Regions from separate parts of the Streptomyces sp. NBC_01474 genome, predicted to be linked through region 2. Evidence: riboswitches for the same ligand, from Rfam matches in the RefSeq annotation. Region 2 holds a riboswitch; the other holds the start of a gene.
The links. A riboswitch is a leader RNA that binds a small molecule or an ion and turns the genes downstream of it on or off. The one in region 2 is predicted to bind cyclic di-AMP.

Region 1: another riboswitch for cyclic di-AMP. It lies ahead of OG758_RS16620 (M23 family metallopeptidase); the one in region 2 lies ahead of OG758_RS28865 (transglycosylase family protein).

The regions. Positions count from the first base shown of each region.
Region 1 is NZ_CP109449.1:3,587,964-3,595,034, forward strand. It holds gene OG758_RS16605 (bifunctional acetate--CoA ligase family protein/GNAT family N-acetyltransferase) at 1-861, opposite strand, end outside; gene OG758_RS16610 (HPr family phosphocarrier protein) at 1,039-1,320, shown strand; gene OG758_RS16615 (GntR family transcriptional regulator) at 1,537-2,223, opposite strand; gene OG758_RS16620 (M23 family metallopeptidase) at 2,489-3,277, opposite strand; cyclic di-AMP (ydaO/yuaA leader) riboswitch at 3,290-3,446, opposite strand; gene OG758_RS16625 (M16 family metallopeptidase) at 3,643-5,028, opposite strand; gene OG758_RS16630 (M16 family metallopeptidase) at 5,025-6,431, opposite strand; gene OG758_RS16635 (DNA gyrase/topoisomerase IV subunit A) at 6,667-7,071, shown strand, end outside.
Region 2 is NZ_CP109449.1:6,298,140-6,305,210, forward strand. It holds gene OG758_RS28860 (transglycosylase family protein) at 73-1,059, shown strand; cyclic di-AMP (ydaO/yuaA leader) riboswitch at 1,228-1,399, shown strand; gene OG758_RS28865 (transglycosylase family protein) at 1,404-2,084, shown strand; gene eno (phosphopyruvate hydratase) at 2,400-3,686, shown strand; gene OG758_RS28875 (FtsB family cell division protein) at 3,790-4,278, shown strand; gene OG758_RS28880 (DUF501 domain-containing protein) at 4,361-4,891, shown strand; gene OG758_RS28885 (Ppx/GppA phosphatase family protein) at 4,888-5,832, shown strand; gene OG758_RS28890 (NAD(P)/FAD-dependent oxidoreductase) at 6,320-7,071, shown strand, end outside.

The sequences.
Region 1 (7,071 bases), 2.7 Mb from region 2:
GTACCGCGCGGGGACGGCGACGACGGCGAGGTCGACGGGCTCGGCGGCGTCGATGTCATGGACGGAGCGGCGGGCGGGGACGCCGTCCAGGTCGCGCAGGTCGTCGGGGAACGCCCTGTTCACGGCATGGAGGCGGCCGGTGAAGCCGGCGTCGCGGAGGTTGTCGAGGACGCTGCGGCCGACTCCGCCGGGCGTGCGGCCCACGCCGATGACGGCGACGGATCCGGGGGCGAGAAGCCGGTGCACCGAGCGCGCCTCGGCGCGCTGCTCGCGGGCGCGCTGCACGGCGAGCGAGGCCTCGGTGGGTTCGAGGTCGAACTCCAGGCGGACGACGCCGTCCTCGAAGTGACGCTTCTGGGTGTACCCGGCGTCCGTGAACACCTTGATCATCTTGGTGTTGGCGGGCAGTACCTCGGCGGCGAAGCGGCGGATCCCGCGCTCGCGGGCGACGGCGGCGATGTGCTCCAGGAGCGCGGACGCGACACCCCGGCCCTGGTGGGCGTCCTGCACGAGGAAGGCGACCTCGGCCTCGTCGGCGGGGGCGGAAGCGGGCATTCCCTGGGCGTTGATGCGGTCGTAGCGGACGGTCGCGATGAACTCGCCGCCCACGGTGGCCGCGAGGCCCACCCGGTCCACGTAGTCGTGATGGGTGAAGCGGTGGACGTCCTTGGCGGACAGGCGCGGGTACGGCGCGAAGAAGCGGTAGTACTTCGACTCGTCGGAGACCTGCTCGTAGAAGTTCGTGAGCCGCTCGGCGTCGTCGATGGTGATGGGCCTGATGCGCGCGGTGCCGCCGTCGCGCAGCACCACGTCTGCTTCCCAGTGGGCGGGGTATGCGTGCCGGTCCGACGGGGTCTGCATGGGCCAAGCGTACGGCGCGGCGGTGACGGTCGTACGGGTCGCGGCACGAGCGGGCCGAAGGCACTCTATGAGGGCCGACGGGCGTGTGCGGACGGGTATGTAGACCCACATCGGGCACGTCCACCGGTGTGGGAGACTGGTCTAGACAACCGTGAGAATCCTGAAGGGCAGCATCACATGGCTGAGCGCCGCGTCAACGTCGGCTGGGCCGAGGGCCTCCACGCCCGCCCCGCCTCCATCTTCGTCCGCGCGGCCACGGCGGCCGGCGTCCCCGTGACGATCGCCAAGATCGACGGCACCCCTGTCAACGCCGCCTCCATGCTCGCGGTGCTCGGCCTGGGCGCCGGCGGCGGCGAGGAGATCGTTCTGGCCTCCGACGTCGAGGGTGCGGACATCGCGCTCGACCGTCTGGCCAAGCTGGTCTCCGAGGGGCTCGAGGAGCTTCCCGAGACCGTCTAGTACGAGCCGGTGCGGGGTCGCTCAGCGCTGACCTGTACCGGGCCTCTGGATTCCGGGGCGCCGTTTACTGCTCGCAGAAGATCGCGCCAAATAAAGGGTCTGTTCGGATTTTCCGAGCAGACCCTTTTGCCTTCCGCGGCCCTGTTCTCATAATTCCGGGACAGCGGAAACAGAGCCCGTCGAAATGGACCGCCCTCTTTGTATACGGCGCTTCTGTTAATGCTGGAGCCCCACTGTGTTGACGGGATGTTGCGAAGTCCTCACACCGCCACCCTTACGAGGGGCGCGCAGGCGGTGGGCGGCCATGGCGCGCTCCGTGTGCTGCGCCGTGAGCGCCCGCGCGCGCTCCACGTCACCGCGCGCCACGGCGTCCACGATCGCCCCGTGCTCGGCCCAGGAGGCGGCGGGCTGCGCAGGCTGCTCGACGGTGTACATCCACGCGATCTTGTGGCGGAGCTGCGTGAGCATCGTGATCAGCCCCGGGCTGCCGGACGTCTGTGCCAGCGTCTCGTGGAACCAGCCGCCCAGCGAGCGCAGATCCTCGCTCTGACCTTGCCGGGAGCGCTCCTGGCCCAGCCTGACCAGGCCTCGCAGCACCTTCAGGTGCGCCTCGGTGCGGCGCTGCGCGGCGCGGGCGGCGGCGAGCGGTTCGAGGAGCATCCTGATCTCCAGCTGGTCCGCCGCCTCCTGCGTGGTGGGTTCGGCGACGCACGCGCCCGCGTGCCTGCGGGTGACGACGAAGCCCTCGGCCTCCAGGGTGCGCAGCGCCTCGCGCACGGGGACGCGGGAGACGCCGTAGCGGCGGGCGAGCACCTCCTCGGTGAGTCTGCCGCCGCGCTCGTAGACACCGGAGACGATGTCGTCGCGGATCGCCGTGCATACCGAGTGCGCCGGAATGCGCATGAACCGACCTCCGCCATAATCCCCGCGAAACGCGGTAGACAGTCGCTCGTACAGCGCGATTGAAGTCCGTTCAGCGCGCCTGCCCAGCGACTCTATTCCAGCGGGCGCGAATTTCCGACGGCAGGCCGTAATCCATGGATATTTTTTGGACAGCGCCGCCGGGAACGAACGAGCCGGTCCGGTAACGAGCACGGCCGGTAACGCCGAAAGCCCCGGCTCGGTGAGCCGGGGCTTTCGATGCGTTGTCGTGACTACGCGGCGAAGGTCAGACGTTGACGCCGTGCGAGCGCAGGTAGGCGACGGGGTCGATGTCCGAGCCGTACTCGGGGCTCGTGCGCGCCTCGAAGTGGAGGTGCGGGCCCGTGACGTTGCCCGTCGCCCCGGAGAGGCCTATCTGCTGGCCCGGGGTGACCGTCTGGCCGACGGAGGCGCCGATGGACGACAGGTGGCCGTACTGCGTGTACGTGCCGTCGTTCATCTTGATGACGATGTTGTTGCCGTAGGCGCCGCCCCAGCCGGCCTCCACGACCGTGCCCGCGCCCACGGCGTGGACCGAGGTGCCGCTGGCGGCGTGGAAGTCGATACCGGTGTGGCTGCCGGAGGACCACAGGCCGCTGCTGGCCTTGTACGCGGTCGACACGTACGAGCCGGTGACGGGCATGACGAAGGCGTTGAGGCGCTTGCGCTCGGCCGCACGGGCGGCGCGCTCCTTGGCCTCGCGCTCGGCCTTGGCCTTGGCGGCGGCCTTGCGCCGCTCCTCCTCGGCCTTCTTCTTGGCCGCGGCCTCGGCCCTCTCCTTCGCGGCGGCCTTGTCGGCGGCCTGCTGCTGGGCGGCGGCCTGCGCGTCGATCTGCGCCGCGAGGGAGTCACCGATCGAGATGGCCTTGGTCAGGCCGGTCTGCTCGAGAGACGCGTCGTCAGCGGCGAGGGCGGGGGCGGCGAGGCCTCCGATGACACCGGTCGTGGTGAGCGCGGCGACGCCGGCGACCTGCGCGGTGGTACGCGTGAGACGGCTCGGGCGACGGTGCTTCCCGGTGGCACGGGTGAACGCCATGGAGTGGCTGATCCTTTCCTTCCTTCTCGCCTACCGGGTTAGCTGACGGGTTCGGAGCAGGAAGGTCTCCTACGGACCCCCTTCAAGGAAGGGCGTCCGATTCACCCCAGGGACGGTGGGTCCCCGGCTCCCCCGGCTCGCGCCTTGGGGGACTCGGCGATGACTGTCCGGTGCCGCGGGCGCGGCGCACATCTGGCGGACAGCCGGACCGACGCTAAGCGGGGCATCTTTCAATCAACAAACGGAAACGGGCTTTTGTAGCGCATGCCACAGGGCAGACAGGCAACCACTGGTTCAATTCGGACATACAAGGGCCCCGGTGGTCATCTCGCCCACCGGGGCCCCTCATTGCACACCGGTCACGGTCAGCCCGTGACGACGGTCACCTCTCCGATGCCGAGCGCCCTGACGGGCTCCTCGATCTGGGCTGCGTCACCGACGAGCACCGTCACCAGCCGGTCCATCGGGAAGGCGCTCACGACGGCCGCGGTGGCCTCCACGGTGCCCGTCGCGGCGAGCCGCCGGTACAACTCCGCCTGGAAGTCGTCCGGCAGGTGCTGCTCGACCTGGTCGGCGAGCGTCCCCGCGACGGCGGCGGCGGTCTCGAACTTGAGCGGGGCGACCCCTACCAAGTTCTGTACGGCCACGTCCCGTTCGGCGTCGGTGAGGCCCTCCGCGGCGAGCGTGCGCAGCACCTTCCAGAGGTCGTCGAGCGCCGGACCCGTGTTCGGTGTGTCCACGGAGCCGCTGATGGCGAGCATCGCGGCGCCCGTCCCGTCCGGCGCCGAGCGCAGCACCTGGCCGAACGCCCGCACGCCGTAGGTGTATCCCTTCTCCTCGCGCAGAACACGGTCCAGGCGGGAGGTGAGGGTGCCGCCCAGGCAGTACGTGCCGAGCACCTGCGCCGGCCACACCCGGTCGTGCCTGTCCGCGCCGACGCGGCCGATCAGGATCTGCGTCTGCACCGCGCCCGGCCGGTCGACGACGACGACCCGGCCGGTGTCGTCGGCCGTCACGGGCGGTACGGGGCGCGGCTCGGCCGTGTTCCCCGTCCAGGCGCCCAGCGTGTCCGCGAGCAGGACGTCGAGATCGATGTCCGCGAGGTCGCCCACGACGACCGCGGTGGCCGTGGCGGGGCGCACGTGCCGGTCGTAGAAGGCGCGTACGGCCGCCGCGTCGACGGCCGCGACGGTCTCTTCGGAGCCCTGGCGCGGGCGGGACATGCGCGCGGTGGCCGGGAAGAGCTGCTTCGAGAGCTCCTTGGCGGCGCGGCGGCCGGGGTTGGCCGTCTCGTGCGGGATCTCGTCGAGCCGGTTGCGCACGAGACGTTCGATCTCGCTGTCCGCGAACGCGGGTGCCCTGAGGGCGTCGGCGAGCAGGCCGAGCGCCTTCGGCAGGCGGGAGACGGGGACCTCCAGAGAGACCCGTACGCCGGGGTGGTCGGCGTGCGCGTCGAGGGTGGCGCCGCAGCGCTCCAGCTCGGCCGCGAACTCCTCGGCCGCGAGCTTGTCGGTGCCTTCGGAGAAGGCCCTCGCCATGATGGTGGCAACGCCGTCGAGCCCGGCGGGCTCGGCGTCCAGGGGCGCTTCGAGGTTGATCTCGATGGCGACGACCTGCTGGCCCGGGCGGTGGCAGCGCAGCACCGTCAGGCCGTTGTCGAGGGTGCCGCGCTCGGGCGCGGGGAACGCCCACGGCCGCGCCGTGCCGGCCTGGGGCTGCGGGTGGAAGTCCATGGTCGCGAGCTCGGTCACTTGCCGGCCTCCTCGTCTGCGGTCCCGCCTGTGGTCTCGTCCGTGATCGCTGCGGCGGTCTCGTCCGTCGTCCCGCCGGCGATCTCGTCGGCCTCTTCGGGGGCCGTGGGCTCGTAGACGAGCACCGCGCGGTTGTCGGGGCGCAGATGGGCCTCGGCCACCTCCTGGACCTCCTGCGCGGTGATGTCGAGGACGCGTTGGACGGCGGTCAGGGCGAGCTGCGGGTCGCCGAACAGGACGGCGAACCTGCACAGTTCGTCGGCGCGGCCCGAGACCGTGCCGAGCCGGTCGAGCCACTCGCGCTCCAACTGGGCCTGGGCGCGCTCCATTTCCTCCGGAGTGGGACCGTCGGCGGCGAACCGCGCAAGCTCCTCGTCGACGGCCTCCTCGATGACCGGCACCTCGACGTCGCCGGACGTCTTCACGTCCAGCCACCCCACGGAGGGCGCCCCCGCGAGCCTCAGGAGACCGAACCCGGCGGCGACGGCGGTCTGGTCACGGCGGACGAGACGGTTGTAGATCCGGGACGACTCGCCGCCGCCGAGGACCGTCAGGGCCAGGTCGGCCGCGTCGCACGCGCGCGAGCCGTCCTGCGGCAGCCGGTAGGCGGCCATCAGCGCGCGGGCCGGGACCTCCTCCTCGACGACCTCGCGCACGCCCTCACCGATCCGGTCGGGCAGGGCGCCGTCGCGCGGGGGCTGCTTCCCGTCGTGGCGCGGGATGGAGCCGAAGTACTTCTCGACCCAGGCCAGCGTCTGCTCGGGGTCGATGTCCCCGACGACCGAGAGGACGGCGTTGTTCGGGGCGTAGTACGTACGGAAGAAGTTCCGCGCGTCCTCCAGGGTGGCCGCGTCCAGGTCGGCCATGGAACCGATGGGCGTGTGGTGGTACGGGTGGCCCTCCGGGTACACGAGGGCGGTCAGCTTCTCGAACGCGGTCCCGTACGGAACGTTGTCGTAGCGCTGGCGGCGCTCGTTCTTGACGACGTCGCGCTGGTTCTCCATCGACTCCTCGTCGAGCGCGGCGAGGAGGGAGCCCATCCGGTCGGCCTCCAGCCAGAGCGCGAGCTCCAGCTGGTGGGTCGGCATGGTCTCGAAGTAGTTGGTGCGCTCGAAACTCGTCGTCCCGTTCAGCGAGCCGCCGGCGCCCTGCACCAGCTCGAAGTGCCCGTTCCCGTGGACCTGCTTCGAGCCCTGGAACATCAGGTGCTCGAAGAGGTGAGCCAGGCCGGTGCGGCCCTTGACCTCGTGGCGCGAGCCGACGTCGTACCAGAGGCAGACGGCTGCGACCGGGGTCAGGTGGTCCTCGGAGAGCACCACGCGCAGCCCGTTGTCGAGGCGGTGCTCGGTCGCTGTCAGGCCGCCGGAGCCGGCCTCGGCGGTGGCCGTGTGACCCATGGGCATGTACGTCCCTTCGATCGCGGAACTATCGCGGAAACTGCAGATGTGCTGCCAGTTCTGCCACTGTATGCAAGCGTTCTGACGCCTGGCGAAGTTCCCGCACTGGGTACGCCGAGAGCGAGCACCGAACGCCGTACGGACGGGTCGCGGTCGGCGTTGTCAGTGGGGCGGTCCACAATGGTGCGCGTCAGATTCTCGTACATGCCCCGGCAGCATCTGTGAAGGAGCCGCAGCAGCGATGGCCCGCCGCAGCACGAAGACCCCGCCTCCCGACGACTTCGAGGAGCGGATCCTCGACATTGACGTTGTCGACGAAATGCAGGGCTCCTTCCTCGAGTACGCCTACTCGGTGATCTACTCCCGGGCCCTGCCGGACGCCCGTGACGGTATGAAGCCCGTGCACCGGCGCATCGTCTACCAGATGAACGAGATGGGCCTGCGCCCCGACCGCGGCTATGTGAAGTGCGCCCGCGTCGTCGGCGAGGTCATGGGTAAGTTGCACCCGCACGGAGACGCGTCGATCTACGACGCCCTGGTGCGGCTCGCCCAGCCCTTCTCGATGCGCCTCCCTCTGGTCGACGGCCACGGAAACTTCGGCTCCCTGGGGAACGACGACCCGCCGGCCGCCATGCGGTACACCGAG
Region 2 (7,071 bases):
CTCCCGCTACGTTCACCAGTCATCGCGGCACCACCCGCCGCAGCATTCCCCGAGCCCCCGAAAGGCGCCTCCATGCTCACCGGGAACGGTCGTCACCGTCGCCCCCGCCAGGCTCCCGCGCTCATCGTCGCCGCGGGAGTGGCCGGCTCCGCCATCGCGATTCCCCTGCTCGGCGCGACCAGCGCGAGCGCCGCGTCGACGGCCACGTGGGACAAGCTCGCCGAGTGCGAGAGCGGCGGCTCCTGGAGCGCCGATGCGGGCAACGGCTATTACGGCGGGCTCCAGTTCTCGCAGGAGATCTGGGAGGACTACGGCGGCCTCGACTTCGCGCCGCGCGCCGACCAGGCGAGCCGCTCGCAGCAGATAGCCGTCGCCGAGAAGGTCCTCGCCGACCAGGGTCCGCGGGCGTGGCCGGTCTGTTCGGTCACCTCGGGCCTCACGACGGACGACGCGGCGGCCAAGGTCGATCCCGGCGCGGCCCTGCCGACCCCGTCCGCGTCCGCCGGCGACTCCGGCAGTGACGACGCGGCGAACGGCGACACCACGAAGGATGACGCGAGCGACGAGCCGGCGGACTCCGTGTCCTCGGGCGCGAAGGGCGACTCCCGAGAGAAGAATCACGACAACTCGGGCGATACCTCGGGTAACACCGTGGATGACGTCAAGGGTGACAAGTCCGGCCGGGACGGCTCGACTTCGACCCCCGGTGCGCCCTCGTCGGAGGCCTCCGGCAGCCCGGACTCCGCCACTCCGCCCGCCTCCGGCCGGCACCGCGGCGGCGCCGCCGAGGACGACGCCACGGGCTCCTCGCGTGCCGACGACAGCTCGGGCCGCCACGCCTCGCGCGGTGGTGAAAGCGGGCGCAAGGGAGCGAATGCGGACGAAGGCGCCTATACCGTGCGCGCCGGCGACAACCTCTGGGACATCGCCGACACCCATGACGTGGACGGCGGATGGGCCGCTCTGTACGCCGAGAACAAGAAGACGGTCGGCGCCGATCCCGACCTCATCCTTCCTGGTCAGAGTCTGGATCTTGGGCTCGAATCGGGCGAAAAGTAGCGGGAGTTCGGGCCGAATGTCCGCTTTGGCGAGAGTGAGAGATGGGTCTCAAGGCCCTGATCGTCTTTGAAATTCGGGCGATCCACTGCTTACGGTCATCACCGCTCGCCACAGCGGGCCCCGTCGGATGTCACGCCGAATCCTGCCAATGTCCGTACGGGAACAGTCGTCGCGTAAGCGCCGTAGGCAGGAGCGGGGGACCCAAGGTAAGTGCCGGCCCCGGCCGTCGAGAGACGGCCGAACGACCGGCTTGGGGTTAAGTCGCACGCAGGACGTGCGACCGGGCACTCATCCGGCCCGAACCCGACAGCTCACCTCGTAGGCGTCGGTGAGGGGATCTCTCGATGCTGTTTTCCAGCAAGGGCAAGCACCGCCGCCCGTCCAAGGCCGTCCGTGTCGCCACGCTCGCCGGTGTCGCCGGTGCCGCTGTCGCCGTCCCGCTGATGGGTGCCACCGGCGCCTCCGCCGCCACCGCCTCCGAGTGGGACGCGGTCGCGCAGTGCGAGGCCGGCGGCAACTGGTCGATCAACACGGGCAACGGCTACTACGGCGGCCTCCAGTTCTCCTCGTCCACGTGGGCCGCGTACGGCGGCACCGCCTACGCCTCCACCGCCGACAAGGCCTCCAAGGCGCAGCAGATAGCCGTCGCCGAGAAGGTCCTGGCCAGCCAGGGCAAGGGTGCCTGGCCGAGCTGCGGCGTGGGCCTGTCCGCCGCCTCGACCGGCTCCGCCCCGGCCGCCGCCCCGCAGCCGGAGCGCAAGGCCGAGCAGCCGACCACCCGCAGCCAGGAGCGCACGACGCCTGCCGCCCCGAAGCAGCAGTCGAAGAAGACCGTCGAGACCCCGGCCGGCAAGAAGGTCGAGAAGGGTGACGGCGAGTACAAGGTGAAGGCCGGCGACACCCTCAGCACCATCGCCGAGGCGCACCACACCAAGGGCGGCTGGGCGAAGCTCTTCAAGCTGAACAAGGACATCGTCGAGGACGCCGACCTGATCTACCCGGGCCAGCAGCTCCACCTCAAGTAAGTAATAGAGGAGGGCGGCGGCCCTCAGGCCGCTCGGGTACCGGCTTTCGGCGGACGACCGGTACCACGCCAGGCCCCCAAGACTCCCCGCCCCGGGTGCGCATTCCCCCGTCGCACCCGGGGCGGGGTTTTGGTGCGTGAGAGGCCCTGGGCTTTCGTCCGTTGTCGGCCGGGGCTTTTTGTTCCGTTCGGAAACAATTCGCTCTCGGTTTGTCCACGGGCCGGTCGGTCGGCTGGTCTGAGGCCCGGAGCCGGTTAGGCTCAGGTGTTGCCGGACCATGCGGCCCGGCGTAGTTGCGTCACATCCCAGAAGGAGATGCTCGTGCCGTCCATCGACGTCGTCGTAGCCCGGGAAATCCTGGACTCCCGAGGCAACCCCACGGTCGAGGTCGAGGTCGGCCTCGACGACGGCAGCACCGGTCGTGCCGCTGTCCCGTCCGGTGCGTCCACCGGCGCGTTCGAGGCCATCGAACTCCGCGACGGTGACCCGAACCGCTACCAGGGCAAGGGTGTCGAGAAGGCCGTCCTCGCCGTCATCGAGCAGATCGGCCCGGAGCTCGTCGGCTACGACGCCACCGAGCAGCGCCTGATCGACCAGGCGATGTTCGACCTGGACGCCACCGACAACAAGGGCTCGCTCGGCGCCAACGCCATCCTCGGCGTCTCCCTCGCCGTCGCGCACGCCGCCTCCGAGGCCAGCGACCTGCCGCTGTTCCGCTACCTCGGCGGTCCGAACGCGCACCTGCTGCCCGTCCCGATGATGAACATCCTCAACGGTGGGTCGCACGCCGACTCCAACGTCGACATCCAGGAGTTCATGATCGCGCCGATCGGCGCGGAGTCCTTCTCCGAGGCCCTTCGCTGGGGCGCCGAGGTCTACCACACCCTCAAGAAGGTGCTGAAGACCAAGGGTCTGTCCACCGGCCTGGGCGACGAGGGCGGCTTCGCCCCGAACCTCGGCTCGAACCGCGAGGCCCTCGACCTCATCGTCGAGGCCATCAAGCAGGCCGGTTACGTCCCCGGCGAGCAGATCGCGCTCGCGCTCGACGTCGCCGCGTCCGAGTTCTACAAGGACGGCAAGTACGAGTTCGAGGGCAAGTCCCGCTCGGCCGCCGAGATGACCGAGTACTACGAGGAGCTCGTCTCCGCGTACCCGCTGGTCTCCATCGAGGACCCGCTGTACGAGGACGACTGGGCCGGCTGGAACGTCATCACCGAGAAGCTGGGCGACAAGGTCCAGATCGTCGGCGACGACCTCTTCGTCACCAACCCCGAGCGCCTCGCCCGCGGCATCGAGGAGGGCTCCGCCAACGCCCTGCTCGTCAAGGTCAACCAGATCGGTTCGCTGACCGAGACCCTGGACGCCGTCGAGATGGCCCAGCGCAACGGCTTCAAGTGCATGATGTCCCACCGCTCCGGCGAGACCGAGGACGTCACGATCGCCGACCTCGCCGTCGCGGTGAACTGCGGCCAGATCAAGACCGGCGCCCCGGCCCGCTCGGACCGCGTCGCCAAGTACAACCAGCTCCTGCGCATCGAGGAGATCCTCGACGACGCCGCGGTCTACGCCGGCCGCAGCGCATTCCCCCGCTTCAAGGGCTGAGCACACCCGTAAGGCACTGCCTTAGGAAGCGTCGTACGTACGTCCCCGCACCCGGTCCCGTACCGTGTGCGGGGACGTACGCACGTAAAGGGGAGGCGCGAACATGGCCGGGAGAGTCCGGGACAGGGACCGTGACCGGTTCTCCACCGCGACCCGGCTGCGTCTGCTCGGCGAGCAGACCGCCGAGCGCGTCTACCGCTCCCAGACCAGACGCCAGGCCCGCCGCTCCCGCCTCACCGGCCGGGCGGCACTCCTGGCCCTCGTCCTGTGCACCCTGGTCGTCGCGCTCGCCTACCCCATAAGGCAGTACGTCTCCCAGCGCGGGGAGATCGCCGACCTCCAGCGCCGGCAGCAGGAGGCCCAGAGCAGGGTCGACAGGCTGCGTGACGAGAAGGCACGCTGGCAGGACGACTCGTACGCCGAGCAGCGGATCCGCGACCGGCTCCACCTGGTGATGCCGGGCGAGACCGGCTACGTCGCGCGCGACCCCGACGCGGCGAAGCGCACCCGCTCCGAGGGGGACGCCAAGGGCCGGCCCTGGTACTCGAATGTCTGGGACGGCGTCGACAAGGCCGACCGCCCCGACAACTGACCCGCGCTCACCGAAGCCCGAAGCCCCGAATCCCGAATCCGCAGTACCCCCACCGAAGTTCACTGAAGGAAAGCCCCCAGGCATGGACACGCCCCCGCCCCAGACCGAGCCGACCGCGCCCACGGACGCCGACATCCAGGCGTTCAAGGAGCAGCTCGGCCGCCCGCCGCGCGGCCTGCGGGCCATCGCGCACCGCTGCCCGTGCGGAAACCCGGACGTGGTCGAGACGGCGCCGCGCCTCGAGGACGGCACGCCCTTCCCGACGACGTACTACCTCACGTGCCCGCGCGCCGCGTCCGCGATCGGCACGCTGGAGGCGAACGGCGTCATGAAGGAGATGACGGAGCGCCTTCAGACGGACCCCGAGCTCGCGGACGCGTACCGCAAGGCGCACGAGGACTACATCGCGCGCCGCGACGCCATCGAGGTCCTCGAGGGCTTCCCGAGCGCGGGCGGCATGCCGGACCGGGTGAAGTGCCTGCACGTCCTGGTCGGCCACTCCCTGGCCGCGGGCCCGGGCGTGAACCCGCTCGGCGACGAGGCCATCGCGATGCTGCCCGAGTGGTGGGCGAAGGGTCCCTGCGTGTCGGCCGCGCCCGAGGAGAGCGAGTGACCAGGGTCGCCGCCGTCGACTGCGGCACGAACTCGATCCGGCTGCTCGTCGCCGACGCCGACCCCACCACGGGTGAACTCGTCGAACTGGACCGCCGCATGACGATCGTGCGGCTCGGGCAGGGCGTGGACCGCACGGGACGCCTCGCGCCCGAGGCGCTGGAGCGCACCTTCGCGGCCTGCCGCGAGTACGCCGAGGTCATCAAGGCACACGGCGCCGAGAAGATCCGCTTCGTGGCCACCTCCGCGTCCCGCGACGCCGAGAACCGGGACGACTTCGTGCGCGGGGTCATGGACATCCTGGGCGTCGAACCCGAGGTCATCACCGGTGACCAGGAGGCCGAGTTCTCCTTCACCGGGGCGACGAAGGAGCTGACGGGCCGGGCCGACCTCGACAGGCCCTACCTGGTCGTGGACATCGGCGGCGGCTCGACGGAGTTCGTCGTCGGCGAGGACACGGTCGTGGCGGCGCGCTCCGTCGACATCGGCTGCGTCCGTATGACGGAGCGCCACCTCATGGGGGAGGACGGCCAGGTCACCGACCCGCCGACGCCCGCGCAGATCGAGGCCATCCGCGAGGACATCGTCGAGGCCCTCGACCTCGTGACGCAGACCGTCCCGCTGACCGCGGCCCGCACCCTCGTGGGTCTCGCCGGTTCCGTGACGACGGTCGCCGCGCTCGCGCTCGGCCTGACCGAGTACGACTCGGTGGCCATCCACCACTCCCGTATCTCCTACGAGCGCGTCGCCGAGCTCACGGACTGGCTGATGACGTCCACGCACGACCAGCGCTCCCTGAACCCGGTCATCCACCCGGGCCGCGTCGACGTCATCGCCTCCGGTGCGCTGGTGCTGCGCCTGATCATGGAGTGGATCGGGGCCAAGGAGGTCGTGGTGAGCGAGCACGACATCCTCGACGGCATCGCCTGGTCGATCGCCTAGCCCGTTCCCGGCCCGGTCCAGGCCTTTTCCCGACCCCTTCCCGGCCCCCCTTCCGAGCTGCCGGTACCGCCCGTGGCTGACTCCCCTGAGCGCTCAGGACGTCGTCTGAGCGCGGTCGAGGAGGGGGGCGACACGCTGCGGCGACACCCCGTCGGGAAAGTTCGTGAAGTTCTTCACAAGGAATTCGGCCTCATGGGGCAAGGTTCCGGGCCAGATGGCCCGTGGGAGGGGGTCTTCGGGCTCTGGCGGCTGCCACGCGGGGCGTTCCAAGCTTGTTGCGGGCGGATGAACCGGATGAGTGGTCCACCCCCGCCGAATGCCCGGAGCGGCAGCTCAAGAGGGGTGTGAAACGACCGGCGTCATACCGTGGTTCCCTGCCAGGGCCATGACCTCGGTCACGTGGGCGGCGGAGTGTAGCAGAGGCCCCGCCCATGCTTGTGAAGGGGCGCACGAGCGACCCCCTCCGGACGGGTGGATACTCGATGGCATGAGCACCACGGAGCGTCCCAGGATCCTCGTAGTAGGCGGTGGGTACGTAGGCCTGTACGCAGCACGACGCATTCTCAAGAAGATGCGTTATGCGGAAGCGACCGTCACGGTCGTGGACCCGCGCTCGTACATGACTTACCAGCCCTTCCTCCCCGAAACCGCCGCCGGCAGCATCTCGCCGCGCAACGTCGTCGTCCCGCTGCGACGCGCTGTGCCCGGAGCCGAGATTCTCACCGGCCGGGTCACCACCATCGACCAGGACCGCAAGGTCGCCACGGTCGCCCCGCTCGTCGGCGAGGCGTACGAGGTTCCCTTCGACTATCTGGTGATCGCGCTCGGCGCGGTCTCCCGCACCTTCCCGACGCCGGGCCTCGCCGAGGTCGGCATCGGTATGAAGGGTGTAGAGGAGGCCATCGGCCTGCGCAACCACGTGCTCGAGCAGCTCGACAAGGCCGAGTCCACGAACGACGAGGAGATCCGCCGCAAGGCGCTCACCTTCGTGTTCGTCGGCGGTGGCTTCGCGGGCGCCGAGACGATCGGTGAGGTCGAGGACCTGGCGCGCGACGCGGCCAAGTTCTACAAGAACGTGAAGCGCGAGGACATGCGCTTCGTGCTCGTCGACGCCGCCGACAAGGTGCTGCCCGAGGTCGGCCCCGAGCTCGGCGTGTACGGCAGGAAGCACCTGGAATCCCGTGGCATCGAGGTCTACCTGAAGACCACCATGCCGTCCTGCGTCGACGGTCACGTGGT